One region of the Streptomyces sp. NPDC046925 genome, then DNA from elsewhere that is predicted to be linked to it. Evidence: riboswitches for the same ligand, from Rfam matches in the RefSeq annotation. Region 1 holds a riboswitch; the other holds the start of a gene.
What was found. Region 1 has a riboswitch for glycine ahead of gcvT (glycine cleavage system aminomethyltransferase GcvT). Riboswitches for the same ligand answer to the same signal wherever they lie in the genome.
Positions count from the first base shown of each region.

Region 2: another riboswitch for glycine. It lies ahead of gcvP (aminomethyl-transferring glycine dehydrogenase); the one in region 1 lies ahead of gcvT (glycine cleavage system aminomethyltransferase GcvT).

Region 1 is NZ_JBEYWZ010000025.1:29,849-44,408, forward strand. It holds gene ABZ906_RS45390 (PQQ-binding-like beta-propeller repeat protein) at 1-1,190, shown strand, start outside; gene ABZ906_RS45395 (glycoside hydrolase family 25 protein) at 1,299-1,850, shown strand; gene ABZ906_RS45400 (NAD(P)-binding domain-containing protein) at 1,899-2,822, opposite strand; gene ABZ906_RS45405 (RNA polymerase sigma factor) at 2,742-3,383, shown strand; gene ABZ906_RS45410 (CU044_5270 family protein) at 3,380-4,573, shown strand; gene ABZ906_RS45415 (FCD domain-containing protein) at 4,630-5,322, opposite strand; gene leuA (2-isopropylmalate synthase) at 5,538-7,304, shown strand; gene ABZ906_RS45425 (ATP-binding cassette domain-containing protein) at 7,301-8,134, shown strand; gene ABZ906_RS45430 (EF-hand domain-containing protein) at 8,189-8,401, opposite strand; gene ABZ906_RS45435 (L-serine ammonia-lyase) at 8,497-9,882, opposite strand; gene glyA (serine hydroxymethyltransferase) at 10,037-11,296, opposite strand; gene gcvH (glycine cleavage system protein GcvH) at 11,327-11,704, opposite strand; gene gcvT (glycine cleavage system aminomethyltransferase GcvT) at 11,794-12,936, opposite strand; glycine riboswitch at 13,083-13,188, opposite strand; gene ABZ906_RS45455 (AAA family ATPase) at 13,342-14,016, shown strand; gene ABZ906_RS45460 (enhanced serine sensitivity protein SseB) at 14,081-14,560, shown strand, end outside.
Region 2 is NZ_JBEYWZ010000014.1:231,918-246,477, reverse strand. It holds gene ABZ906_RS38695 (MerR family transcriptional regulator) at 1-402, shown strand, start outside; gene ABZ906_RS38690 (DNA polymerase IV) at 487-1,968, shown strand; gene ABZ906_RS38685 (PRC-barrel domain-containing protein) at 2,002-2,382, opposite strand; glycine riboswitch at 2,527-2,624, shown strand; gene gcvP (aminomethyl-transferring glycine dehydrogenase) at 2,822-5,707, shown strand; gene ABZ906_RS38675 (DUF5999 family protein) at 5,808-6,014, opposite strand; gene ABZ906_RS38670 (hypothetical protein) at 6,343-6,927, opposite strand; gene ABZ906_RS38665 (glutamate--cysteine ligase) at 7,422-8,939, shown strand; gene ABZ906_RS38660 (substrate-binding and VWA domain-containing protein) at 8,978-10,750, opposite strand; gene ABZ906_RS38655 (type II CAAX endopeptidase family protein) at 10,917-11,717, shown strand; gene ABZ906_RS38650 (PhzF family phenazine biosynthesis protein) at 11,785-12,606, opposite strand; gene ABZ906_RS38645 (TniQ family protein) at 12,876-13,862, opposite strand; gene ABZ906_RS38640 (TniB family NTP-binding protein) at 14,491-14,560, opposite strand, start outside.

The DNA of each region.
Region 1 (14,560 bases):
CCCTGCACCTGAACCTCACCCGGCGCACCGGAGCGGTCATCGCCGTCGGCGCGGTCGTCGCCGCCGCGCTCGCCGGCTGCGGGAGCGGTAGCGACGACCGCGCGAACGAAGCCCTCGGCACGCAAGGCATCCAGAAGACCGCCAAACCGAAGGCACCGCCCGGCCTCCCCGGCATGCCGCCCGTCCTCGACCCCAAGGACGTCTACGCGGCCGACCGCCCCGGCAAGCTCTCGCCGGTGGTCAAGGACTTCCCCTCCCGGATCTACGTCCCCAACACCAACACCAACACCGTCTCGGTCATCGACCCCAAGACGTACGAAGTGATCGACACGATCGACGTCGGGATCCAGCCCCAGCACGTCGTCCCCTCCTGGGACATGAAGACGCTCTGGGTCAACAACAACCGCGGCCACTCGCTCACACCCATCGACCCCAGGACCGGCAAGGCGGGAAAGCCGGTCCCCGTGCACGACCCGTACAACCTCTACTTCACGCCCAACGGCAAGTACGCGATCGTGATGGCCTCGATGGACCGCGAACTCGTCTTCCGCGACCCGCACACCATGAAGGAGGTCAAGACCGAACCGGTCAGCTGCTACGGCGTCAACCACGCCGACTTCTCGGCGGACGGCCGCTACTTCATCGTCTCCTGCGAGTTCTCCGGCGAACTCCTCAAGGTCGACACGGAGAAGATGAAAGTCGTCGGCCAGCAGAAACTGCCCTTCAAGGGCGCCATGCCGCAGGACGTGAAGATCTCGCCCGACGGCAAGACCTTCTACGTCGCCGACATGATGGCCGACGGCATGTGGGTCCTGAGCGGCGACAAGTTCGACAAACCGAAGCTCCTGCACACCGGCAAGGGCACCCACGGTCTTTACGTCAGCCGCGACTCACGCGAGATGTACGTGTCCAACCGGGGCGAGGGCACCATCTCCGTCTTCGACTTCCCCAAGAACAGACTCACCAAGAAATGGAAGCTTCCCCAGGGCGGCAGCCCCGACATGGGCGGGGTGTCGGCGGACGGCAACACCCTCTGGCTTTCGGGGCGTTACGACTCCGAGGTGTACGCCATCGACACCCGCACCGGAGTCCAGACCGCCCGCATCCCCGTCGGCGGCGGCCCGCACGGCCTCGCGGTGTACCCGCAGCCGGGCCGCTACTCGCTCGGGCACACCGGCATCTTCCGCTGAGTAATACAGCTGAGTAATACAACGGTTGACCATCACGGCCACCGGGCACCACAGGGGTAGATCGACCCGCCTTCCCCCCCCCACTGCCCGCCGCCCAGGAGGCCGCCCGTGCTCAAAGGCATCGACGTCAGCTCGTACCAGTCCACCTTCGACACGGACGGCATATCTTTCGTCATCATCAAGGCGACAGAGGGCCGTTCGTACGTCAATCCAAGGCTGACCGCACAGGTGAAGCGGGCGCGGGACGGCGGCTGCGTGGTCGGCTTCTATCACTTCCTGTGGCCGGGGAACATCAAGGCCCAGGCGGAGTATTTCGTCAGCAAGGCCCCCGAGAAGGCGGGGGACTTGCTGGCGGTGGACTGGGAGTGGACGGGCGAACACACCCGCGCGAGCAACGCGGAAAAGGACCGCTTCATCAAGGAGGTGAAGCGCCTCCGCCCGAATCACCAGGTGATGCTGTACACGAATCGCGATTTCTGGTTGAACCACGACACCACGTCATACGCGGGCGACGCTCTCTGGATCGCCGATTACGTCACGGCGGGCAAGCCGCGCATCAAGGCGAAGTGGCGTATCCACCAGTACACGTCGACCCCGCTGGACAAGAACGTCGCGGACTTCGCGAGCGAGGAAGCGCTGCGGGACTGGGCCAAGCCATAGCCATAGCCATAGCCGTAGCCGTCCCGCGCGCGCCCCGCGCTCACGGTCTCAGGCGCGCCACTCCGCCGTGCGCTCCGGGGACGCTTCGGACAGGGCCTTGGTGACCGCTTCGGTGTCCTTCGCCAGGCCGTAGACCGGGGTGCCCGGCTGCTGGCGCCAGGAGTCGTCCTGGCCGCCGTTGTCGACGGTGTCGAAGCCGATTTCGTCGATGAGGTCGCGTACGACCTTCTTGGCGGCCTCGTCGTCGCCGGAGACCGGGAGCGCGACGCGGCCGGGTGTGCCCTTGGGCTGCGGCTTGTCGAGGATGTCCCCGGAGTACGTGCCGTTGAAGGCCTTGATCACCGGGTGGCCGATCTGCTGCTCGGTCCAGCGGCTCTCGGTCAGGCCGTCCTCGATCTCGGCGATCTTCCCGTCGCGCTGCTGCGGGTAGTAGTTGCCGGTGTCGATGACGGCGAGGCCGTCCGCCGCGCCGTCGAGGAAGCCCGACGGCAGGTTCGGTACGGCCTTCAGGGGGATCGTCACGACGACGACCTGGGCACCCCGCGCGGCCTCTTCGACCGTCACGGCCGTCGCGCCGGTCTCTTCGACGAGGGCCGTGAGCGTGTGCGGGCCCCTGGAGTTCGCCACGGAAACGTCGTGGCCGAGGGCGGTGAGGCGCCGGGTGAGGTTGCCGCCGATGTTGCCCGCGCCGATGATGCCGATCTTCATGACTCGTCGCCCTTCCGGGGTTCGTTCGCCAGTGTCGTAACGGAGCCAACCTCCGGAACGGGTGAGGTATTCCTGTACGGGTGCGCTTTCGGCGAGGCGCCCGGGGTGTGACGCGGGGCACAGGAACTTGTTTGCGGGTGCGGAGAGATACGTGGTGTGAGGCCTACTGAACTGGGAGATGGCATCCATGCACGTATCCGGGCAGGTGAGCGCGAGGCGTTCGGGGAGTTGTACGAGGCGTATGCGCGGACGGTCTACAACCATGCGCTGCGGCTGACCGGCAACTGGTCGACCGCCGAGGAGGTCATGTCCGAGACCTTCCTGGCGGCCTGGCGTACCCGGGAGCGGCTCGAACCGGACGGCGGTTCGCTCAAGCCGTGGCTGCTCGGCATCGCCACGCACAAGGCGCAGAACGCCAACCGCGGCCTGCGCAGACGGCTCGCCTTTCTGCACCGCCAGCCGCCCCCGCCCGACGTGGCCGACTTCTCGGAGGAGTCCGCGGGGCGGCTGGACGATGCGCGGCGGCTCGCCGCGGTGCACGGCGCGTTGCGGCAGTTGCGCCGCCCGGAGCGTGAGGTGCTCGTGCTCTGCGTGTGGTCCGGGCTCGACTACGCGCAGGCCGCCGAGGCGCTCGGTATTCCGGTCGGCACGGTGCGGTCGCGGCTCTCGCGGGCTCGCGCCCGGCTGCGGCGGCTCAGCGAGGACGGGGCCGACGGGGCCGGTCCGGAGGAAGTGAAGAACGTGACGGAACCGCTCCGGGGTCGCGGAGAGGTAGAGAGTGAGGCCGCGTTCGCGGCCCTGCCCCTGCGGGAGGAATTCCGATGAACGCCGCCACCCCGCCGCCGGGAGAGGCCGAGGCCGCCGAACTGGCCCGCCTGCTGCCGGAGTCGGACGAAAACGAATGGCAGCTTCCGCCGGGGCGTCACCTTCACCACAAGGACGTCCTGATGCAGCAGATCGACCACGACCGCGACCGCAGCCACGGCCACGACCGCAGCCACGGCCACGACCGCGGCCACGACACGGAGCGGAGCCGGGCGCCGCAGGCTGCCGCCCCCGCCCCAGCCCCCGCCGTATCGCCCCGCCGCCGCTTCCTGCGCCCCGCGGTCCTGATGCCGGCCACCGCCGCGCTCGCGGCCGCCGGGATCCTGATCGCCGCGATCCCCTCCGACGACGCCGACGGCGTCCGGGACATGGGCGCGGGCAAGGGCGCCACCGCCGGTGCGGCCGTCACCCTCGGCCGGATCGCGAACGCCTCCCTGAAGGCCGATACTCCGCGGGTGAAGGCCAGCCAGTTCGTCTACATACGGAGCGTCGTCCAGAGCAACGAGGGTGAGCTGGACGGCCCGGTGAAGCTCAGTGCCCCGTACAAGCAGCAGATGTGGATGTCGCAGGACCCCGCCCCCGTCACGAACATCGGCATGAGCCGTGAGAGCGGGAAGGGGGCGTCGATGCCCGGCCAGGATGTGCCCATCGAGGCGTCCGCCGTGGACGGTTCCGATGACTCGGGAGCCATCCCGGAGGGGCCCGACCGGCCCACGTACAACTGGCTCGCCTCGCTGCCCACCGACCCCGACGCCCTGCTGAAGAAGCTGTACGCCGAGACGCGGGTGGTCGAAGGGGAGGAGACGAAGGCGCAGGCCGTCTTCGACAAGATCGGCGATCTGCTCGGTTCGACGATCATGCCGTCGGAGAATGCCGCGGCGTTCTACAAGGTCGTCGCGAAGCTTCCCGGTGTGACCGAGGTGCCCGACGCGGTGGACGCGGCGGGCCGCCACGGCATCGGCATCACCCTCGATGAGTCGTCGTGGGCGACGCGCGAGGTGTGGATCTTCGACAAGAAGTCCTTCGAATACCTCGGCTCGCGCGGCTACATGACGAAGAACCACAAGCCGGGAGGCAAGCCGGGCAAGGCGGGCAACCCCGAGGTTCTCTACGGAAGCGACGCGGTCCTGGAGCGTGCGGTCGTCGATCAGAAGGGCATGGAGCCCGAACCTACGGGCGTGCGCGGCTGAGCAGTCGTCGGCCAGTTCCCCTGACGAGCAGGAGTCCCCGCCTCGCTCGCCTGTTGCTAGGTGCGGGACAGCAGTTGACCGAGGGTTTCCTGGAGTTCGGTCTGTGCCACGCGTGCCGCCTCCTCCGCGTCCATCGCCTCGACGGCCGCTACGAGTGCCGCGTGGGCGGCGCCGCCGTGGTTCGGCTCCTGTGTGCGGACGTCGACTAGGTCGAGGAGGCCGAGCAGGCCTTCGCGCAGTACGGGCGCGAACTCCGCGAACAGGTCCGTGAGTACGGGGTTGCGGGCCGCCGCCACGACCGCCGCGTGCAGGGCGATGTCGGCGTCGATGAAAGCGGCGTCGCTCGCCGAAGACGCGGCCCTGCGCCCTTCGAGTGCGGCGCGCATCGCCGTGATGTCGTCCTCGGTGCGCCGCAGGGCGGCGAGCCGCGCGGCCTGCACCTCCACCAGCATCCGCACCTCGTACACGTCCGTCACCGCCGCCCGCCGCAGCCGCGTCGGCCAGTCCGCCACCGGCTGCGTCGCGATGACGAAGACGCCCGCACCCTGCCGGGCCTTGACGAGCCCGGCCCCGGCGAGGGCGCGCAGGGCCTCGCGGACGGTGGAGCGGCCGATGCCGAGCTCCTTGGCCAGGGTCGTCTCGCCGGGGAGTTTGCTGCCGACGGGCCAGTGGCCGCCGGCGATCTGCTCGCGCAGGCGCGTGATGGCCTGTTCGACCAGGGGGCTGGGGCGCAGGGAGCCGAGCGGCATCCGGGGACCTTTCAGGGGGTGGGGGAGGGCCGGGGCGGGCCCACTTGTCTGAGGAGTACTTGTCTGAGGAGCTGAGGTGTGGCTAGTCTAGCGCCATGATCTTCTGCGGTCTCCTTCTTCTCGGCTGCCGCGGCGGGGCCTGAAGCGACCGGCACCCCGCCGCGGGGTGCCGTGCTGCCGGTCGGCCACCTCACCGACCGAGCCGAGAGGCCGCGATGACATCCCCCGCGTACCCGTGGAATCCCCAGCGCCCCAGCCCCATGCCGCACCACCGCTACCGCCCCTACCAGGACCGCGTCCACGTCCCCGCACAGGACCGCACCTGGCCCTCCGCCCGTATCGAGCGCGCCCCCCTCTGGGTCCCCGTCGACCTGCGTGACGGCAATCAGGCGCTCGCCGAGCCGATGGACACCGGCCGCAAGCGGCGCTTCTTCGATCTGCTCGTCTCCATGGGGTTCAAGGAGATCGAGGTCGGCTATCCGTCCGCCAGCCGCGCCGACTTCGACTTCGTGCGCGACCTCGCCGCGCTGAGCGCGAGCGGCGGCATCCCCGACGACGTCAGCATCGTCGTCTTCACGCCCGCCAAGCCGGACCTGATCGACCGCACCTTCGAGTCGATCGAGGGCCTGCCCCGCGCCGTCGTGCACCTCTACATCCCCACCTCGCAGGTCTGGCGCGACGTGGTGCTCGGCCGGTCGCGCGCGCAGGTGCGCGAGGTCGTCACCGAAGCCGCCACCCGCATGGCCCGCCTGGCGGACGCCCGGCCCGGCGCGGACATCCGGTACCAGTTCTCGCCGGAGACCTTCAACCTGACCGAGCCCGACTACGTACTCGAAGTCTGCGACGGCCTGACCCGGCTGTGGGACGCGAGCCCCGACCGGCCCGTCACCCACAACCTCCCCGCGACCGTCGAGATCGCCACCCCGAACGTGTACGCGGACCAGATCGAGTACCTGCACCGCCACCTCGCCCGCCGCGACTCCGTCATCCTCTCCGTGCACCCCCACAACGACCGCGGCACCGGCGTCGCCTGCGCCGAACTGGCCGTCCTGGCCGGGGCCCAGCGCGTCGAGGGCTGCCTCTTCGGCAACGGCGAGCGGACGGGCAACGTCGACCTGGTGACCCTCGCCCTGAACCTGTACGCCCAGGGCGTGGACCCCATGGTCGACTTCTCCGACATCGACGCCGTGCGCGAGGTCGTCGAGCACTGCAACCGGCTGCCCGTGCACCCCCGCCACCCCTACGCGGGCGACCTCGTCCACACCGCCTTCTCCGGCACCCACCAGGACGCCATCAGCAAGGGCTTCGCCCACCACGCCCGCCGGGCGGCCGAGCTCGGGGTCCCGGAGAGCGAGGCGCCGTGGGACGTGCCGTACCTGCCGATCGACCCCGCCGACATCGGCCGCAGCTACGAAGCCGTCATCCGCGTCAACTCCCAGTCGGGCAAGGGCGGCATGGCGTATCTGCTGCAGACCCGGCACGGCATCGACCTGCCGCGGCGCCTGCGGCCCGAGTTCTCGCGCGTGGTGCAGGCGGCCACCGACGACAGCGGTCAGGAGGCGAGCGCCAAGGAGCTGTACGAGCTGTTCCGCGCCGCCTATGTCGCGCCGGGGGAGCAGGGCGGGGACGTGAAGGGCGGGGACGTGGAGCTGAGCTCCTGGACCACCGACCGGGCCCCGGACGGCGCCCACCGTTTCGTCTGCACGCTCCATGTGGGCGACCGCATCGGGGACTTCGAGGGCGTGGGCAACGGACCGCTGTCCGCGTTCACCGAAGCGCTCGCCGCGGCCGGGATCGCCGTCGAGATCCTCGACTACTCCGAACACGCCACGGGGGAGGGCGGCACCAGCGAGGCCGTCGCCTACGCGGAGTGCAGGGTGGGCGGTGTCGTTCGCTGGGGCGCGGGCGTGGACACCTCGGTCCTGACCGCTTCCGTACGGGCCGTGCTCGCGGCAGTGAACCGCGCGGGAGCCGCCCGATGACCTCGGCCCCGCACCCGCAGACCCCGGCCCCGCACCCCGCGCCGCCCGTCCTGCACGCCGACGACGTCACCGTCGTCCGCGAAGGGCGCCCCATCCTCGAAGAGGTCACCCTCACCGTCCGCCCCGGCGAACACTGGGCGCTGCTCGGCGCGAACGGCGCGGGCAAGTCGACCCTGCTCAGCCTCTGCGGCGCCGTCACCCACCCCACGCACGGCACGGTGGAGGTGCTCGGCCGCCGCCTGGGCAGCGTCGACCTGCGCGAACTGCGCGCCTACGTAGGCCATGTGAACCCCCGCCATCCGCTCCGCTCGCCGCTGCGCGTGCGCGACGTCGTCCTGACCGGGCTCACCAACAGCGTGGAAATCCTGCCCCGCTGGCGCCCCACGCCCGAGCAGGAGGAGCAGGCCGACCGCCTGATCGCCATGCTCGGCCTCGCGCACCGCACGGACGCGCGCTGGCCCACGCTCTCCCAGGGCGAGCGCGGGCGGGCCCTGATCGCGCGCTCGCTGATGCCGAGGCCCCGGCTCGTCCTGCTCGACGAACCCGCCACCGGGCTCGACCTCGCGGGCCGCGAACGCCTCCTCGACAGCCTCGACACCTTGCGCGAGACCCACCCCGAGCTCGCCACGGTCCTGGTCACGCACCACCTGGAGGAGCTCCCGGCCGGTACGACGCACGCGCTGCTCCTTCGCGACGGGCGCGCGCTGGCCTCGGGACCCGTGGACGACGTATTGACCGGCGACCAGATCAGCAAGTGCTTCGACCATCCGGTGCGGCTCACGCGCACGGAGGGACGGTGGAGCGTGCGGGCCGCGCGGCGCGCACGCTGAGCACGCGCGAGGGGCCCGGCACGCATGTGTGCCGGGCCCCTCGCGCGTATCCCGCTACTTGTTCAGGCTCGCCCAGAACTCGTCGAAGGAGAGACGCTTGTCCTTGTCGGTGTCCTTCGCGCCGATCACGGCCTCGGCCACCGTCTCGGTGACGTAGAAGTCCCCCATCTTGGCCATGGCCGACTTCCACTCCGCCGCTGTGATGAAGCCGTCGCCGTCCGCGTCGAACTGCTCGAACGTCTTACGCGCTTCCTCGATGTCCGCCACCGGATCCACCCCTTCTTCGTGCACTGCTGACGGGGCTCAGCGTATCCGCCGTCCGGGTGACGCCGGGGACGCGGGCTCGGCACCCGACGACCGTTTCAGCACTCGATGATGTTCACCGCGAGCCCGCCCCGCGCCGTCTCCTTGTACTTCACGCTCATGTCGGCGCCCGTGTCCTTCATGGTCTTGATGACCTTGTCGAGGGACACCTTGTGGCTGCCGTCGCCGCGCATCGCCATCTTCGCCGCGGTCACGGCCTTCACCGCCGCCATGCCGTTGCGCTCGATGCACGGGATCTGGACGAGGCCGCCGACCGGGTCGCAGGTCAGGCCGAGGTTGTGCTCCATGCCGATCTCCGCGGCGTTCTCGACCTGCTCGGGGCTGCCGCCGAGCACCTCGGCGAGGGCGCCCGCCGCCATCGAGCAGGCGGAGCCGACCTCGCCCTGGCAGCCGACCTCGGCGCCGGAGATGGAGGCGTTCTCCTTGAAGAGCATGCCGATGGCACCGGCCGCGAGCAGGAAGCGGACCACGCCGTCTTCCCTCTCCTCCTGCGAGGACCCGTTGGCCACGAAGTTCATGTAGTAGTGCAGGACCGCCGGGATGATGCCCGCGGCGCCGTTCGTCGGGGCGGTCACGACGCGGCCGCCCGCGGCGTTCTCCTCGTTCACGGCCATCGCGTACAGCGTGATCCACTCCATGGCGCGGGCCAGCGGATCGCCCTCGGCGCGCAGCTGCCGTGCGGAGTGCGCGGCGCGGCGGCGGACCTTGAGACCGCCCGGCAGGATGCCCTCGCGGGACATGCCGCGCGAGACGCAGGACTGCATGACGCCCCAGATGTCGAGCAGACCCGCGCGGATCTCCTCCTCGGTGCGCCACGCCTTCTCGTTCTCCAGCATCAGCGCGGAGATCGACAGGCCCGTCTCGCGGGCCAGGCGAAGCAGCTCGTCGCCGGTGCGGAAGGGGTGCTTGAGGACCGTGTCGTCCGGCACGATCGGGTTCTCGCCGGCCACCGCGTCGTCGTCGACCACGAAGCCGCCGCCCACGGAGTAGTACGTCTTCTCCAGGAGGAGGGTGCCCTCACGGTCGTACGCGAAGATCGTCATGCCGTTGGCGTGGTACGGCAGGGCCTTGCGGCGGTGCAGGATCAGGTCCTCGTCGAAGTCGAAGTCGATCTCGTGCATGCCGAGGAGGCTGAGGCGGTCGGTGCTCTTGATCTGCTCGACGCGTTCGTCGGCGAACTCGACGTCGACCGAGCGCGGGGACTCGCCCTCCAGGCCGAGGAGCACCGCCTTCGGGGTGCCGTGGCCGTGGCCCGTAGCCCCGAGGGAGCCGTAGAGCTCGGCCCGTATGGAGGTGGTGTGGGCCATCAGGCCCTCGTTCTTGAGGCGGCTCGCGAAGATGCGGGCGGCGCGCATGGGACCGACCGTGTGGGAGCTGGACGGGCCGATGCCGATCGAGAACAGGTCGAAGACCGAGAGGGCCACGAGAAACTCCAATGGTGGTTGGTAGACGCCGTTGTCTGCCGGGGTAGTGCAGATGGTTCAAGGGCGGGGCATGGGCCGGGGCACCGCACTCACTGTTCGGTTCCAGTGTGCGCGGTGCCCCGGAGATTCGTACGACAGAAAGCGTACGAAACTGCTACAGGTTGGGGTACAGCGGGTGCTTCGCTGCCAAGGCGGAGACGCGGGCCTTGAGGGACTCCGTGTCGAAGCCCGGCTTCAGCGCCTCGGCGATGATGTCGGCGACCTCACGGAAGTCGTCCTGGTCGAAGCCGCGGGTCGCGAGCGCGGGCGTACCGATCCGCAGGCCCGAGGTGACCATCGGGGGGCGCGGGTCGTTCGGGATCGCGTTGCGGTTGACCGTGATGCCGACCTCGTGGAGGCGGTCCTCGGCCTGCTGCCCGTCGAGCTCGGAGTTGCGCAGGTCCACCAGGACCAGGTGCACGTCCGTGCCGCCGGACAGGACGTCGACGCCGACGGCCTTCGCGTCGTCCTGTACCAGGCGCTCGGCCAGGATGCGGGCGCCGTCCAGGGTGCGCTGCTGGCGCTCCTTGAACTCCTCGGAGGCCGCGACCTTGAAGGAGACGGCCTTGGCCGCGATCACGTGCTCCAGGGGGCCGCCCTGGAAGCCCGGGAAGACCGCGGAGTTCAGCTTCTTGGCGAACTCCTTGCTGCGGGCCAGGATGATGCCGCCGCGCGGGCCGCCCAGCGTCTTGTGCGTGGTGGAGGTCACCACGTCCGCGAAGGGCACCGGGTTGGGGTGCAGCCCCGCGGCGACGAGCCCGGCGAAGTGCGCCATGTCGACCCACAGGTACGCGCCGACCTCGTCGGCGATCCGGCGGAACTCGGCGAAGTCCAGCTGACGCGGGTAGGCGGACCAGCCCGCGATGATGACCTTGGGGCTGCTCTCCTTGGCCAGGCGCTCGACCTCGGCCATGTCGATCAGACCGGCCTCGTCGACGTGGTACGGGACCACGTTGAACTGCTTGCCGGAGAAGTTCAGGCGCATGCCGTGGGTGAGGTGGCCGCCGTGCGCCAGGTCAAGGCCGAGGATCGTGTCGCCGGGCTTGGCGATGGCGAAGAGGGCGGCCTGGTTGGCGGAGGCGCCCGAGTGCGGCTGGACGTTGGCGTACTCGGCGCCGAACAGGTCCTTGAGCCGGTCGATCGCGATCTGCTCGGCGACGTCGACGTGCTCGCAGCCGCCGTAGTAGCGGCGGCCGGGGTAGCCCTCGGCGTACTTGTTGGTGAGGACCGTGCCCTGGGCCTCCATGACCGCGACGGGAGCGAAGTTCTCCGAAGCGATCATTTCCAGGGTGGACTGCTGACGGTGGAGCTCGGCGTCGACGGCGGCGGCGACGTCCGGGTCCAGCTCGTGGAGAGGGGTGTTGAGAAGCGACATCAGGTGGTCCCTAGGGGTCTTCGGGGGGCTTCAGCTGCCGGAGAACTCGGTGTACTCGTCTGCGGAGAGCAGGTCCTTCGGCTCCTCCGAGACGCGCACCTTGAAGAGCCAACCACCCTCGAACGGGGCGGAGTTGACGAGTGAGGGGTCGTCCACGACGTCCTGGTTCGACTCGACGACCTCACCGGTCACCGGCGAGTACAGGTCGCTGACCGACTTGGTCGACTCCAGCTCGCCGCACGTCTCGCCCGCGGTCACCGTGTCACCGACCTCGGGGAGCTGGGCGAAGACGACGTCACCGAGCGCGTTGGCGGCGTGCTCCGTGATACCGACCGTCGCCACACCGTCCTCGGCGGCCGAGAGCCACTCGTGCTCCTTGCTGTAACGCAGCTGCTGGGGGTTGCTCATGACCTGAATTCTCCTGTACGCGGGTGGGTGCTGCGGAACGGGGATGATGTGCGTGGGGTCACTTCCGGCTTACCACAGGGCCGGACGTGTCACTTCTGGCGCTTGTAGAAGGGCAGCGCCACGACCTCGTAGGGCTCGTGGGTGCCACGGATGTCCACGCCGACACCCGATGAAGACGCGGCGCCGGGGGCCGCGTGCGCCGCGTCGACGTACGCGATGGCGATCGGCTTGCCCAGCGTCGGGGACGGCGCGCCGGAGGTGACCTCGCCGATGACCTTGCCGTCGGCGACCACGGCGAAGCCCGCGCGCGGGATGCGGCGGCCTTCGGCGATCAGGCCCACCAGCTTGCGCGGGGGAGCGGTCTCGGCGCGCTCGGCGGCGGCCGCGAGCGCGGCGCGGCCCACGAAGTTCTCGGACATCGAGGTCTTCTCGAACTTCACGACCCGGCCCAGGCCCGCGTCGAAGGGCGTCAGCCCGGCGGTCAGCTCGTGCCCGTACAGCGGCATGCCCGCCTCCAGGCGGAGCGTGTCGCGGCAGGAGAGCCCGGCCGGGACCATGCCGACGGGCGTGCCCGCCTCCATCAGCGCGCCCCAGAGCTTCTCGGCGTCACCGGGGGCCACGAAGAGCTCGAAGCCGTCCTCGCCGGTGTAACCCGTGCGGGCGATCAGCGCGGGCACGCCCGCGACCGTGCCGGGCAGGCCCGCGTAGTACTTCAGGCCGTCCAGGTCCGCGTCCGTGAGTGACTTCAGGATGCCGGGGGACTCGGGGCCCTGGACGGCGAGCAGCGCGTACGCGTCGCGGTCGTCGCGGACCTCGACGTCGAACTCCTCGGCGCGATTGCTCAGCTCGTTCAGGACGTTCTGGGCGTTCGAGGCATTGGCGACGATCATGTACTCGGGGGCGTCGGGCTCGCCGAGCCGGTAGACGATCAGGTCGTCCAGGATCCCGCCGTCCTCGGCACAGATCATCGTGTAGCGGGCGCGGCCGACACCGATGGAGCCGATGTTGCCCACCAGCGAGAAGTTCAGGAAGTCGACGGCCTCGGGGCCCGTGACCGTGATCTCGCCCATGTGGGAGAGATCGAAGAGACCGGCCTTGGTGCGCACGGCGACGTGCTCGTCGCGCTCGCTGCCGTAGCGCAGCGGCATGTCCCAGCCCGCGAAGTCGGTCATGGTCGCGCCGAGCGCACGATGCACGGCATCGAGGGCGGTCAGACGGGGGACGGTACTCATAGGGGGAACTCCCAGGGCATGACGGGCGAGGTCGATCCTCCCCATCTGTCATCGGAACCTGAGAGGTTCACCACGACCGTCCGTAAAGGGGGTCATGACTTGCACCTTGGGTGGAGCCGCCGGGGCGGCCCGCTTTTCAGATGTGCCTCGCCCGCGCGGTACGGGGCCTGAGAGATTCAAGGGAGGGACTTGCTCCTTCGGCGCCCCGGAGCGTCTTTCGACGGCGTCCGGGAACTCTCCCGCGCGGATTCAAACGGCCTGTATGGAGTTTGCGCGCACATCATTGCACGCGCCCCTGTCACAGGGCAGTGCCGATCGAGTAATGCCCTTGTGCCGCATTACCTTCTCTTTACACTTGCCGGGGAAGCTGCGGGAAGCAGTTACGTGACCGCTTAGGGGAGGCCGATCACGGTGCGCAGGACGAGTGTCTACGCGACCAGCACGGGGGTGGCCCTGCCCAAACAGGCCGCCGCCCCCACCAGGGAGAGCTGCGGCCCCCTGCCCGCGGCCGTCGTCCGCGACCTGCGGCAGCGGACGGGCCACAGCCCGCACCGGCTGACGTTCGGCGCGGGCGACCTGATCGTCGTCTCCGGTCTGCCGGGCAGCGGCAAGTCCACGCTGATGAGCAGAGCCGTCGCGGGGCCCCGCATCGACTCGCAGGACACCCGCGACCGCTGGGCCCTGCGCATGCCGGACCTGCTGCCGTACGCGGTCTACCGCCCCCTGGTCCGCCTCGCGCACTACGCGGGCCTGCGCACCGCCCTGCGCTCCGGCGAGGGCGTCGTGGTGCACGACTGCGGCACCCAGGCGTGGGTGCGCCGCTGGCTGGCCAGGGAGGCCGCGCGGCGCGGCACGACGCTGCACCTGCTGCTGCTCGACGTGGAGCCGGCCACTGCCATAGAGGGCCAGCTCTCGCGCGGGCGCGGCGTGTCGAGGTACGCCTTCGCGCGGCACCGCAGGACCATCGGCCGCCTGGTCGGCGCCGCCGAGCGGGGCGATCTGCCGCGCGGCTGCGGTTCCGCGATCCTGCTCGACCGGACGGCGGCGGACGTCCTGCGCGGGATCGGCTTCGAGGACTGAGCCGCCCGCCGCGTTAGGGTCGTGCCGCAGGCAGAGCGGGACAGAGCAGGGGTTGGACAGACAGATGGACATTCCGGCGCAGGCGCACCCCCATCCGTACGCGGGATGGCCGGGCAACGAACTCGAAGAGGTGCTCGCGGCATCCCTGGGCACGCCGGGGGCGCCGCAGGCCTCCGCGGGCGCCCGCATCGTCGAGGTGCTCGGCCGCAGCCACGTATGGGTCCCGCTGCCGAACGGCGGGGCGCCGGAGAGCGGCACCCTCGATCTGCCCACGCTGGAGATCGAGGGCCAGGCCTACGTCCCCGTCTTCAGCTCCGAGCAGCAGTTCCGGCAGGCCACCGGCGGCCGCATGGGCTGCACCGTGGCACCCGCCGTGGAGTTCGCGCGCGGCCTGCCCCCGCAGCTTGGCATCGCGGTCAACCCGGACGGCACCGTCGGGGTCCCGCTGCCGCCGCCCGCCGTCGCCGAGCTCTGCCGGTCCGGGCGCACCCCGCTCGACGGCCCGACGACCGGCGGCCGCGTACGCCTCTTCGAACCGGACTGG
Region 2 (14,560 bases), on a different contig from region 1:
GAGCCCAGCGTGCGCTCCGCGGGCGGATCGGGGACCCAGCGGCTCTACAACTTCCGGGACGTCGTCGTCCTGAAGATCGTGAAGCGGTTCCTCGACACCGGCGTGTCCCTGCAGAACATCAGGACCACGGTGCAGCATCTGCGCGACGGCGGTTTCACGGACCTGGAGCGGCTGACGCTCATGAGCGACGGCGCGACGGTCTACGAGTGCACGTCGCCCGACGAGGTCCACGATCTGCTCCAGGGCGGCCAGGGCGTCTTCGGTATCGCCGTGGGCGTGGTGTGGCGGGACGTCGAAGCGGCGCTCTCGCAGCTCCACGGCGAGCGGATCGACACCGGGGAGACCCTGCTGCGGCAGAACCCCGCCGATGAGCTCGCGAGGCGGCGCAACAGGGCCGTGTGAGGCGGCCGTGACGGCCCCGGCGGGTGCGGAGTTCGGGGTGGCGTCCCGGGGGCGTTGTCAGTGGCGTAGGGCAGCATCAGAGGTGTGAGAACCGCGCCCACGATCCTGCATCTCGACATGGATGCCTTCTACGCGTCTGCAGAGCAGGCCGCGAAGCCGAGTCTGCGCGGGAAAGCCGTGGTCGTGGGCGGCCTCGGACCGCGGGGCGTGGTGGCCACCGCCTCGTACGAAGCGCGCAAGTTCGGGGTGCACTCGGCGATGCCCATGGGGCAGGCGCGGCGCCTGGCGCCCAACGCCGCCTATCTCGTGCCGCGCTTCGGGCTCTACCGCGAGATCAGCGACCAGGTGATGACGCTGCTGCGGGAGCTGTCGCCGCTGGTGGAGCCGCTGAGCCTGGACGAGGCCTTCGTCGACCTGGAGGCGGGCGGCGTGGCCGACGACCAGGCGTCGGCGCTGGCCGTGGGCGAGCGGTTGCGGGCGGACATCAAGGCGGTGACCGGGCTCGCGGGGTCCGTCGGGCTCGCCGCGTCCAAGATGCTGGCGAAGATCGCCTCGGAGGAGGCCAAGCCGGACGGGCTGCGCCTCATAGTGCCGGGGACCGAGCGGGACCTGCTCGGGCCGATGCCGGTGCGGACGCTGCCCGGTGTCGGGCCCGCCACCGGCGACCATCTGCGGCGGGGCGGGATCACGACGGTGGGGGAGATCGCCGAGGCCGGCGAGGACGAGCTCGTACGGCTCTTGGGGAAGTCGCACGGCAGCGCGCTGTACGCGATGGCGCTCGCGCGGGACGAGCGGCCCGTGGTGGCGGAGCGGGAGTCGAAGTCGGTCAGCGTCGAGGACACGTACGACGTGGACATCCATGACCGGGTGCGGGTCAGGGGCGAGGTGGCGCGGCTCGCCGACCGGTGTGTGGAGCGGCTGCGGGCCGCGGGGCACTCGGGGCGGACCATCGTGCTGAAGGTGCGGCGGTTCGACTTCTCGACCCTGACGCGCTCCGAGACGCTGCGCGGGCCGACGGACGACCCCGGGGTGGTGCGGGAGGCCGCCGCGCGGCTTCTGGAGGCCGTGGACACCACCGGGGGCGTGCGGCTCCTGGGGGTGGGGGTCACGGGGCTCGCCGACTACACGCAGGAGGATCTTTTCGCGCAGGCCCAGGCGCAGGCCGAGGCGGAGGCGCGGGCCGAGGCGCGGGCTCTGGCCGGAGGCCCTGAGCCGGGGCACGGCGTGGACGCGGGAGGAGCGGCAGGGGCGGGGGAAGCGGCGGAGGGGGTCACGAAGGCCGCGGAGGGGGGCGCGGAGGCCGCGCAGGAGGCTTCCGTCGAGGAGGTGCCGCTCGGTGCGCGGCGGTGGGCCGCCGGGCACGACGTGCGGCATGCCCGGTACGGGCACGGGTGGGTGCAGGGCAGCGGCCTGGGGCGGGTGACGGTTCGCTTCGAGACGCCGGAGTCGTCGGTGCCGGGGCGGGTGCGGACGTTCCGGACCGATGATCCGGCGCTTGAGCTTGCGGAGCCGTTGCCGCTGGTGGCTCCGCCGGGGGACGGGGCTGAGCCGTGCTCCCGGGTGTAGCGGTGCCCGGTGGGGCGGGCCCGGCGCGGGCGGTCAGGTGCTCTCCTGGCCTGCGATTTTGCCGAAGTCCTGGTCCGGTGGGGGCGGTGACTGCGGGGGTGTGACGTCCAGACCGTAGTGGTGGTAGAGCTGGAGTTCCTGCTCGGGGGAGAGGTGGCGGCCCACGCCGAAGTCGGGGGCGTCCTTGATCAGGGACCGTTCGAAGGGGATGCGCAGGGTGCCGTCGCTCCTGAGCTCGCTGGGCTCCAGGGGCACGAACGCGTCCCGGCTGAACAGTCCCGTGCGTATGGCCGCCCACTCCGGGGCGCCGGTGGCGTCGTCGAGATAGACCTCGTCGATCGTGCCGATCTTGGCCCCGTTCAGGTCGAACGCCTTCCGGCCGATCAGGTTGCGCGGATCGATATCGGTCTGCACGGTCCCTCCAACTGGTCGAGGCTTGTCGAAGTGGGGCGTAACTCATCCTTGTTCGTTCGTAATCACTACGAAAGAGCACTTCGGGGCAGGCGGCCACTCGAGGGATGGGCCACGGTCCTCGCTGGTAGGCTGGCGGATGGCTGCTGACCCCGTGCGGGAGAGCTCTCCGGTCACCACACCGGGGGCGCCGAAGGAGCAACTCCTCCCCGGAATCTCTCAGGCCCCTGTACCGCACGGACGAGGTCACTCTGGAAAGCAGGGCGGGCGTCGGGCGGGCACGTTCGGAACCCTTCCTCACCGACGGTGAAAGCCGGTACGGCGCCTCTCGCGGGGCACGGCCCGGTGAAACTCTCAGGTTGAGATGACAGAGGGGGAGGCCGTCCGGGTACCCGTGCCGTGGTGCCCCTCGCAGGTCGCGTCAGACCAGGAGGCCTCCGCAATGACCGCCACCCCTCGCATCCCGCTTTCAGAGCTCGAGCAGGGCATTCCCTTCGAGCAGCGGCACATCGGCCCCGATGTGGAAGCACGGGCCAAGATGCTCGCGCAGGTCGGATACGGCTCGCTCGACGAGCTGACCGCCGCCGCAGTGCCGGATGTGATCAAGAACGCCGAGGCGCTGAAGCTGCCCGGAGCGCGTACCGAGGCCGAGGTCCTGGCCGAGCTGCGCTCCCTCGCGGACCGTAACCAGGTTCTCGATTCCATGATCGGGCTTGGCTACTACGGGACCTTCACGCCGCCCGTGATCCTGCGGAACGTCATGGAAAACCCGGCGTGGTACACCGCTTACACGCCCTACCAGCCCGAGATCTCCCAGGGCCGCCTCGAGGCGCTGCTCAACTTCCAGACCGTCGTCGCCGAGCTGACCGGGCTTCCCACCTCCGGTGCCTCGCTGCTCGACGAGGGGACGGCCGCCGCCGAGGCCATGGCCCTCTCGCGGCGCATGGGCAAGGTCAAGGACGGTGTCTTCCTCGTCGACGCCGACACGCTGCCGCAGACCGTCGCCGTGATCCAGACCCGCGCCGAGCCGACGGGCGTCGAGGTCGTAATCGCCGATCTGAGCGAGGGCATCCCCGCCGAGGTCGCCGAGCGCGGTGTCGTCGGCGTCCTGATCCAGTACCCCGGCGCCTCCGGTGCCGTGCGGGACATCAAGCCCCTCATCGAGCAGGCGCACGAGCTCGGTGCCATAGTCTCCGTCGCCGCCGACCTGCTCGCCCTGACGCTGCTCACCTCGCCCGGTGAGCTCGGGGCCGACATCGCGGTGGGCACCACGCAGCGCTTCGGCGTGCCGATGGGCTTCGGCGGCCCGCACGCCGGCTACATGGCGGTGCGCGAGAAGTTCGCCCGCAGCCTGCCCGGGCGGCTCGTCGGTGTCTCCGTCGACGCCGACGGCAACAAGGCCTACCGGCTCGCCCTGCAGACCCGTGAGCAGCACATCCGCCGCGAGAAGGCCACCAGCAACATCTGTACCGCTCAGGTGCTGCTCGCCGTGATGGCCGGAATGTACGCGGTCTACCACGGGCCCGACGGCCTCAAGGCCATCGCGCGGCGCACGCACCGCTACGCGACCGTGCTCGCCGCGGGCCTCACCGCGGGCGGGGTCGAGGTCGTGCACGGCGCCTACTTCGACACCCTGACCGTGCGGGTGCCGGGCCGGGCCGAGCAGCTCGTCTCCGCGGCCCGCGAGGGCGGCGTCAACATCCACCAGGTCGACGCCGACCACGTATCCCTGGCCTGCGACGAGACCACCACACGCCACCAGCTGACCGCGATCTGGACGGCGTTCGGCGTCGAGGCCGACGTCGAGGCGCTCGACGCGGAGACCGAGGACACGCTCCCGGCCGGGCTGCTGCGCGAGGACGACTACCTCACGCACCCCGTCTTCCACCAGTACCGCTCCGAGACGGCCATGCTGCGCTACCTGCGCAAGCTGTCCGACCGGGACTACGCGCTCGACCGCGGCATGATCCCGCTGGGCTCCTGCACCATGAAGCTCAACGCGACCACCGAGATGGAGCCGGTCACCTGGCCCGAGTTCGGACAGCTGCACCCCTTCGCGCCCGCCCAGCAGGCGCAGGGCTATCTGACGCTCATCCGTGAGCTGGAGGAGCGCCTCGCGGAGGTCACCGGGTACGACAAGGTCTCGCTGCAGCCCAACGCCGGTTCGCAGGGCGAGCTCGCCGGACTGCTCGCCGTGCGCGGCTACCACCGCGCCAACGGCGACGAGCAGCGCACCGTCTGCCTCATCCCGTCCTCGGCGCACGGCACGAACGCCGCGAGCGCCGTGATGGCCGGCATGAAGGTCGTCGTCGTGAAGACCAGCGACGACGGAGAGATCGACGTCGACGACCTGCGCGCCAAGATCGAGAAGCACCGCGACGAGCTGTCCGTGCTGATGATCACCTACCCGTCGACGCACGGTGTGTTCGAGGAGCACGTCGCCGACATCTGCGCCTTTGTGCACGAGGCGGGCGGCCAGGTCTACGTCGACGGCGCCAACCTCAACGCCCTGGTGGGCCTCGCCCAGCCCGGCAAGTTCGGCGGCGACGTCTCGCACCTGAACCTGCACAAGACCTTCTGCATCCCGCACGGCGGCGGCGGTCCCGGCGTCGGTCCGGTCGGTGTGCGCGAGCACCTCGCGCCGTACCTGCCCAACCACCCGCTGCAGCCCGCCGCGGGACCCGAGACGGGCGTCGGGCCGATCTCCGCCGCTCCGTGGGGCTCGGCCGGCATCCTGCCGATCTCCTGGGCGTACGTGCGCCTCATGGGCGGCGAGGGCCTCAAGCGCGCCACGCAGGTCGCCGTGCTCTCCGCCAACTACATCGCCAAGCGCCTCGAGCCGCACTACCCGGTGCTCTACACCGGTCCCGGCGGGCTCGTCGCGCACGAGTGCATCATCGATCTGCGCCCGCTGAGCAAGGCGACCGGTGTCAGCGTCGACGACATCGCCAAGCGCCTCATCGACTACGGCTTCCACGCGCCGACCATGTCGTTCCCGGTGGCCGGGACGCTGATGATCGAGCCGACCGAGAGCGAGGACCTGGTCGAGATCGACCGGTTCTGCGAGGCGATGATCAGCATCCGCGCGGAGATCGAGAAGGTCGGCGGCGAGTGGACCGCCGATGACAACCCGCTGCGGAACGCCCCGCACACCGCGGCCGCGCTCGGCGGTGAGTGGGAGCACGCGTACAGCCGCGAGGAGGCCGTGTTCCCGGCCGGTGTCGTGGCCGCGGACAAGTACTGGCCGCCGGTGCGCCGCATCGATCAGGCGTACGGCGACCGGAATCTGGTCTGCTCCTGCCCGCCGCTGGATGCGTACGAGGACTGATACCGCGTCCACGACATGAGTGGGGGCCGGTCCGGAGGTTGCCTCTCCGGGTCGGCCCCTTTGTCGTCCGTGCTGTTGTCCGTGCCGTGTCGCTGTGTCGTCAAGCGGCGGTCATGATCGCGTCCGTGCCCAGCGGTCGGTGCGGGGCGATGATCTGTCCGTCCGGCAGCAGCTCACCGGTGTCCTCGAAGAGGAGGACGCCGTTGCACAGCAGGCTCCAGCCCTGCTCCGGGTGGCTCGCCATGAGGAGCGCGGCTTCCCGGTCTGCGGAGTCTGCTGTCGGGCACGGTGGTTGATGCTGGCACATGGAAGGGTTCTTTCGCTGCGGTGTGATGGCTGTGACGTCTGCCTTGCGGCTCGATGAGGTGTTCATGGCCGCCCCCCGTTCAGTCGGTCCGGTCCCAGTGTTGCCCTACGGGCGTCAATCCGCAGGGATTTAGCGGCAGCGCTCCTTACTGCTTAATGACGTATCACCCGCCCGGACGGTTCAGCCCAACTGCACTGTCTTTCCGGGTGGTTCGGGGTGGTCATACCGGGCTAGTCCGTATGGGTGCCGGGTGGGTGTACCAGGGGTGCAGGACGCGCCGAGCCCCGCGGCCGGGATCGGCGGCGGGGCACGGAGACGTACGGCGGGGTCAGGCGGGTGAGCCGAGCAGCGGTGCCGGGGTCATGCGGTGGGTGAGCACCTTGAGAAGGTCCGCGGCGCGGTGCGGGCGGTGCGCCGCGATGCCGGGAGGCGCGGGCGCCAGCGGCACGAGGATGTCGGAGGGCGCGAGGTCTCCGTCCGCGCCGTCCGCGGTGCAGTCGCCGTGCAGCCATAGCGTCAGCATGTAGAGCTCGGGTATGGACAACAGTCGTGGTTGATAGGGCATCTGCATCGCCTCGGCATGGCGCAGGGCGCGTTCGGTGGCCGCGATGTAGGGGCCTTCGAAGAAGTGGGAGAAGGTCCATCCGTCGGGTGTCAGCATCGTGTCGGCCGCGGCGACGGCACGCTCGCCGCAGCGGATCAGAAAACGCCACCCCGCGAGCCGGGTGGGCGAGGTACCCGACGGGGTGATCCGGTCCAGGACATGTACGGGCAAGGGGAGTTCGGGGCTTGCGGGACCCTGTGCGGCGCGCAGGGAGGGAGTTCGGGCTTCGCGTACGGCGGTGGGTGAACCGAGTGCCGCGAGGACGCTGCGCAGGGCGGGCGCGGGAGCCGGGGGGACTTGCAGCGGCATGATGGGTCGCCTCTCTCATTCGACAGGCACGGTGGAACGAGGACAGGTGCGGACGTCGCTGTCTGCTCCGGGGACAGAGGGGGGCGGGCAGGGGACCGCGAGCGCCAACTCTCTGCCTCGTTCGCGGAGTTTATACGACACGTGTTCAGACAGTGTTTCGGCTAACCGCACCCGATATTGCCCGCAAGGCGATATCCGGTCGCAATTTTGCGGGCTTTAACCCGATTCCGGATGAGCCCGGGCGTTTGACCTCGGCTCCCCGCCCGGGAGCGGACGGCCGATTCTCATCGGCGTTTTTCACCAGGGTTCGGAGCGGAGATTCCCGCCGGGAACCGCATGCCTGGTGAATGTGCCGCCCGGGCATGGCCACGAGCCTACTGGGCCGGGGGCATGTGCGGGGCGTTATCGATCACATTGCAGGGCATCATTGGTCGAGACACAGCGGCCGTGATCATTGGCTGCCCATCAGAGCCCAGTAGAGGAGGGACGCTTCGATGGGGGAGAAGGTCGTAGCAGGATCGTTTGACCTGGCCGAGCGGAACCGGTACCGGAGCAAGCTCAGGGAGTGTCTCGCGGGGCTGCGGAGGCTGTTGGACGAGGAGCGGTTCGACAGGCCCAAGAACCTGATGGGTGTGGAGATCGAGCTGAATCTCGCGGGACCCGACGGCATGCCGAGAATGCTGAATGCTGAAGTTCTCGAACGCATCGCGAGTCGCGATTTCCAGACAGAACTCGGAATGTTCAATCTTGAAGTCAATATCGCCCCGCACCGATTGGGCGGGCGCGTTCTCGACCGTCTCGCCGAGGAGCTGCGCACCGGCCTCGCCTATGCCCACCGGAAAGCGAACGAGGTGAACGCCGGCATCGTGATGATCGGAATTCTGCCGACCCTCGCGCACCATGACCTCGTCTCGGGAAATCTCTCCGACGTCGACCGTTACGCCCTGCTCAACGATCAGATCGTGGCGGCCCGCGGCGAGGAGTTCGTCCTCGACATCCAGGGGGTGGAGCGGCTGACCTGCACCTCCGCGTCGATCGCCCCCGAAGCGGCCTGTACGTCCGTGCAGTTGCACCTCCAGGTCACGCCGGACCGCTTCCCCGACGTGTGGAACGCGGCGCAGGCCGTCGCGGCGGCGCAGGTCGCCGTCGGCGCCAACGCGCCGTTCCTGTTCGGGCGCGAGCTGTGGCGCGAGTCGCGGCCTCCGCTGTTCCTGCAGTCCACCGACACCCGTCCGCCCGAGCTCCAGGCGCAGGGGGTGCGCCCGCGGACCTGGTTCGGGGAGCGCTGGATCAACGACGCGTACGAGCTCTTCGAGGAGAACCTGCGGTACTTTCCCGCGCTGCTGCCCCTCATGGACGAAGAGAACCCCCTTGAGGTGCTCGACGACGGCCGTGTGCCGCAGCTCGGCGAACTCGTCCTGCACAACGGCACCGTGTACCGCTGGAACCGGCCCGTGTACGGCATCGCGGGCGGCGTCCCGCACCTGCGCGTGGAGAACCGCGTCCTGCCCGCGGGCCCCACCGTCACCGACGTCATCGCCAACGCCGCCTTCTACTACGGCGTCGTACGCGCCCTCGCCGAGGAGCCGCGGCCCGTGTGGTCCCGGCTGCCCTTCGAGGCCGCGGCCCGCAACTTCGACACCGCGTGCCGCGACGGCATCGAGGCCCGTCTCCAGTGGCCGCGGCGCGGCCGCCACGGAGGCATCGCCGAGGTGTCCGCGGTCGCTCTCGTACGCGAGGAGCTGTTGCCGCTGGCCGCGGCGGGGCTCGACGCGTGGGGCGTCGAGGCCGCCGACCGGGACTTCTATCTCGGCGTCATCGAGGAGCGGTGCCGGCGGCGGGTGAACGGGGCGTCCTGGCAGGCGGCGACGTACCACCAGGCTCTGGAGACCGGGCTCGAACGCGAGGCCGCGCTCGCCGCGACCACCCGGCGCTACGCCGAGCTGATGCATGCGGGGGACCCCGTGCACACCTGGCCGGTGGGGCTGCCCGAGCCCGCCGTCCTCAGCTGAGGCGCCATGCACCGGGCATGAACGGAGGGGAGGCGGGCTCAGCCGTGGCTGCCCGCCTCCATGATGGCCTTGAGGATCACCGCGTGGATCTGCGCCGGGTCGTCGACCTGGTGACCCGATCCGCCGGTGGCCTCCGCGATCTGCACCACCTCTTCCTTGTCCGTGTTCGGGCCGACCGCGATCGCGATGAGCGGCACAGGGCGCTTGGGGTCGGAGAGGTTCTCCAGCTGCTTGATGAGGTTGCTGCGCGAGACGGAGCCGGGGTCCTGGTTCACGCCGTCGGTGAGCACCACGACGGCGTTGAACTTGCCGCTCGCGTAGCCGGACGTGGCTTCCTTGTAGGCGGCGAGCGTGGTGTCGTACAGGCCGGTCGCTCCGCCCGGGATGGGCGCCAGATCGCTGAAGGCCTCCGAGACCTCGTCCCGCTGGGTGCCGTCGCCCTTGCGGTCGCCGAGCCGCTGGGTCGGCACGAGTTTGCGGTAGTCGCGCTCGCCGTCCAGGAGGGTGGCGAACTCCCAGAGGCCGATCTCGTCCTCGTCGGTGAACCCCGCGAGCGCCTGGAGCAGCGAGGACTTGGTAACCTCCATGCGGGAGCGGTTCTGGCCGGGCACGAACTCGCCCATGGAGTCGGAGACGTCGACGACCGTGCTGAGCCTTGCGCTCTGGACGGTGATCGTCCACATGCCGAGCGTCTCCTGGAGCTCCTTCTCGGTGGGCGGTTCGCCCGCCTCGGCCGCGTACGGCTGGGGGGTGCGGCCGCCGGCCGCCGTGACGAGCTTGGCCGAGGGGTCCTCGGCGCCGGTCCTGAAGCCGTGCTCCTCCAGGAGCGCGCGGCCCTCGTCGTCGCCGAACAGCGTCATGAACCGCAGGGCGGCCCGGCTCTGGTCCGTGGACAGTTCGTCATCCTGGACCAGCGTGTACGGGTAGTCCAGACGCGGTGAGCCGTCCTCGGGGTAGAACATGTCGAGGCTGTTCTCCTCGCCCGCCGACGCGTTGTGCGTGAACGCGGCCTGCTCGGAGATGATCAGCGCCTGGTTGCGGCGCGGATTGCCCTGCTCGGCGCCGGACGCGTCCCGGGCCAGGGTGTCCACGAGCTGGGTGTCGCTGTCGGAGGTGCGCGAGGACAGCGCCTTGGCCATCCCCGCGGCCTGTGTGTCGCCGCCCTTGCCGCCCGATTTCCCGGCCGAGGCGCTCAGCTTGGCGAGCGCGAGCAGTCCGGTGGCGCTGCGCGCGGGGTCGGCGGCGCCCAGCCGCAGCTTGTCGTCCTTCATCGCCGCGCCGGTCAACTCCGGCCAGCTGTACGTCTTCTCGGGCCAGCCCAGGGATTCGGCGGCAGAAGGCACCATGGCCATGCCAACGGGCGAGGAGGCTATGTTCCCCGCGGGCGTCACCCTGCCCTGCTTGCCGCCGAGGCCGACGCGTTGCAGCCACAGTTCGCTGTCCGGTACCCACACCTCGTACTGCGGATCGCCTTTGCCCGTGCGCAGTTCGTCGGCGACCTTGTACGAATCACGGGCGGCGACCCGTACGTCGATGCACGAACCGTCCGACGTGACCTCTTTCTCGCGGGCGTCGTCGGCGGCCGCTTGCAGGGCGGGAGCGATGTCCGGGGCGGCCACGACGTCCAGCTCCACCGCGTCGTCGCGGCACGAAGCACCGAAGCTCAGCAGATCGCCGCGGACGGCGACCGCCGTGCCCGCCGCGACCGTCAGGACGAGCGCCGTCGCGATGGCGACGGTGCGGCCGCGGTTGCGCGGCCGTGGGTCGGGTGCGACCGCCCCGTCCTCATCGGGCAAGCTGTGACGTCCCATGGCGGTGGTGCCCCTCCTTGAGTGATGAAGCAAGGAAAGAGGGGGTGGCATGACCGCAGTCGGCGTCCGTCCCCCTCGGCCTGTCGCGCACGATCTTCGTAACTTCTTTCGAGACCCTAGCGGGACGGGGATGGGGATGAGGCGGGATTACTCAACTGGAGGCGGAGTGCAAGCGGAGTCCGGGCCGTTGGCCGGTTCTTTTCGGGGTGAGGGGCCATCGCGACGGATCCTGCGGGACGAGACGCTGCTCGTCCTGGCCCTGTCACTGGGCGCGAGCGGTGTGTCCGCCCTGATCAGCTTTGTCGGATCGGTCACCAAACCGGGCGGTCTGAAGGATCAGGCGGCGACCATGAACGCGTCCGCCGCTCCGGGGCGGCCATGGCTTGATCTCGCATGGCAATTGTTCGGAATCACGACCGCGCTGGTGCCGGTGGCGCTTGTCGCGCACTTCTTGATCAGGGAGGGCGCCGGGCTGCGCACGATCGGCTTCGACCGGAGCCGGCCGTGGCCGGATCTGGGGCGGGGGGCGGCGATCGCCGCGGTGATCGGCAGTACCGGGATCGCGTTCTATCTGGCGGCGCGCGGGCTCGGGTTCAACCTGACGGTGGTGCCGGAGGATCTGCCGGACGTGTGGTGGAAGTACCCGGTGCTCGTGCTGTCCGCGGTGCAGAACGCGGTGCTCGAGGAAGTGATCGTCGTCGGCTATCTGCTGCGCAGGTTCGGGCAGTTGGGGTGGACGCCGATGGCCGCCCTGGTCGGCAGCTCGGTGCTGCGCGGCTCCTACCACCTCTACCAGGGCATCGGCGGGTTCATCGGGAACATGGCGATGGGCGTGGTCTTCGTGCTCCTGTACCGGAGATGGGGGAGGGTCGGGCCGCTGGTGGTGGCGCACTCGCTCCTCGACATCGGGGCGTTCGTCGGGTACGCGCTGCTCGCGGGGAAGGTGGGGTGGCTGCCCACGCCTTAGGCGGCGGGCACGGCGGGCGGTGCCGTGGGGACGTACGACGATCGGCTCGTACGTCCCCACAGTGCTGTCAGGCGTACAGGTCGCCCTCGATGACGGTGACCGCGCGGCCGGTCAGGAGGGTGCGGTCGCCGCGCAGCTCCGTGCGGACCAGGCCGCTGCGGGCCGAGGCCTGCAGGCCGGTGAGTTCCGTGCGGCCCAGGCGCTGGGACCAGAAGGGGGCCAGGGCGGTGTGGGCGCTGCCGGTTACCGGGTCCTCGTCGATGCCGACGCGCGGGAAGAAGCCCCGGGACACGAAGTCGTAGTCGCCGGAGGGGTCTTCGGCGCGTGCGGTGGCGATGACCCCGCGCCTGGAGTGGCGGGCGAGGGCCTTGTGGTCCGGGGTGAGCGCGCGCACCGTCTTTTCGTCCGCGAGCTCGACGAGCAGGTCGCCGAGGTTCGCCCCCGTGTCGTACACCGCGATCGGCTCGGCGCCCAGGGCTTCGGCCGCGCCGTCGGGCACCTCGGCCGGGGTGAGCGGGGCGGTCGGGAAGTCCATGGTGATGGCGCCGTCGGAGTGCGCGGTCGTGGTCAGTACGCCGCTTCGGGTGGCGAACCGTACGGAGCCTTCGGCGGTGCCGGTGGCCTGGAGGACGTGGGCGGTGGCGAGCGTGGCGTGGCCGCAGAGGTCGACCTCGGTGGCGGGCGTGAACCACCGCAGGGCCCAGTCGGCTTCGCCGCCCGCGGGGAGGCGGTGGGCGAAGGCGGTCTCGGCGTGGTTGACCTCCGTGGCGACGTTCTGGAGCCACGCGTCGTCGGGGAAGGCGTCGAGGAGGAGGACGCCCGCGGGGTTGCCCGCGAAGGGGCGGTCGGTGAAGGCGTCGACGATCCGGATGCGATGAGAAGTCGGCATGACGCTGACGCTAGTGGGCCAATACGGGGGGAACACAAGGCCAATCGCCGGTGGGTGGACTGATCTGGGGTGCGGGGGTTGGCGGGTGGCCCGTACGGCTGCTGGCCGGGTGGGGGTCGGGCCGTGGGCAGGTCGGGGGAGGCTCTGTCCCTGTCCTGTCTCAGCGAAGTTAGTCGCTGCCGTCGCATTGACCTGGGCGGACTGGATTGGATGAGACGCCCGGACTGGGTTCGATGAGACGAACGGGCTCGTTTCGGACCGATTCAGGCTCAGCAGCGGTAGTAGGGGTAGAACGGGCTCCACCGTGTCTGGGGTCCGTCCTCTCCTTGCTCTGGCGTGATGGTTTCGCGGGGGAAGAACGCGTCGTAGATGCTCTGACTGCGATGGAATGCAACGAACTTGTGTAGAGAGAAGTGCTCTTCAACCCAGCGAATCAGGGGATCGTTCTGCTCCTTTGGCGCGTAGCCGATCAGGATGCCGCGGATCGTGATCTGCTCGACGAGCCAGAGGATGTGGCCGGTTGAACGAGTGTGGCGTTCCCATTCCCGGCCTGCGAGCAGGCCGGTTAGGGCCACGACCTGAGGGTGAAAGACGAGAGCGAGGGCCAGGTCGTCGGAGGGTTTTTTGCCCGTGCCGTCGGTGAGGAGGGTGCGTGCGGTCTTCAGCAGGTCGAAGGGGTCGGCGGAGTCTTGTAGCCAGTTGAAGTAGATCTTGCGGGCGGGCGGATAGGCGTTGTGGACCCAGCGTCGTCCGTGGCGGGCGATCAGGTTTCGGTGGTGCCTGTGGGCGTGCAGCGTGTCGGGGAGGGCACTGATGTCGATTTGCTCGTCGGCTCTGGCGATGCCGTCGCCGATCCAAAGCCGGTGACGGAGACAGATGTTGTGGTCGTGGGTGGCCCAGCAGGTCACGGGCGTGGGGATGCCGGCGGCGTGAGTGCAACGTCGGCAAGCAGGACGTTGGACGGCGGTGTGCAGGGTCGTGCGTGGGCGGCCCCGGGTGCCGGGTTCCTCGGGGGCATTGGGGTCTAGCAATTCAGGCAGGGCCAGTTCCAATGCCTCGGGGCGGGCTCCCGCTGCGGCTGCGAGGGGTTCAAGGAGCGTTTTGACCGGGGTCTTCTTGGTGCGGCGGATCTGCAGGAGGGGCAGTAGTTGGTTGGCCGGAAGGTGGTTGGCCGCGGCGAGCCGGTGGATGAAGGAGTCCAGGGTCTCGTTGTGGAAAAGCGGGACGGTCCGCGGGAGCGGCTGTCGCGGCGTCATCAGTCGTCGCGTTCCTGCAGGTGACCATGCTCTGGGAAGGGTCTCAGGCGTTCACGCTGGGCCGCAGCGCGGCAGATACGTGAACACCACGTCGGCTGGCGGCTACTTCCGCGCGGACTCGTCTTCTGCCGCAAGTCCTGGCCGCACTGCCCGCACTGTCCCTGGGCCCACCGGGCTTGGTAGGAGGCTTGCCTGCAAGGTTCAGAGCACCAGCGAAACGGGCGATTGCGTTCGACGACGGTGCCGCAGAAGGTGCAGGGCGAGGTGCGGACGGCGTGCCGGTGGGCGCCTTGAAGTGAGGGCGGGACGCGTTTCCGGCGGGCGATCATGCGGCAGCGGTCAGAACACCACCGTGCCGGCCGGCCCTTGACCGCCTGGGCGTCCAGGGGTTGGTGGCAGATGCCGCAGTGCGTGTCGATCAGGGCTCGCTGCAGGTCAGAAAGGGCGCGTCCCGTGACCGCGGCCAGTCTCTCGATCAGGGGAGGGCCGGTGGAGCCGGCCGCGCAGAGGCGGGAACGGAGAGCGGCAGGCGGCAGATGGTTCGCCTGTGCGAGTCGACGGATGTAAGCGTCGAGGGTGTCACCGTCGGCGGGGCGAACGTATATCGGCAGACGCGGGGGCGGGATGGTCATCGCTGCCTGGCGGGCTTCCGGGCGGGGCGGACGGACTCCGCCGCGTGATCCAGCGGGATTGCGTCG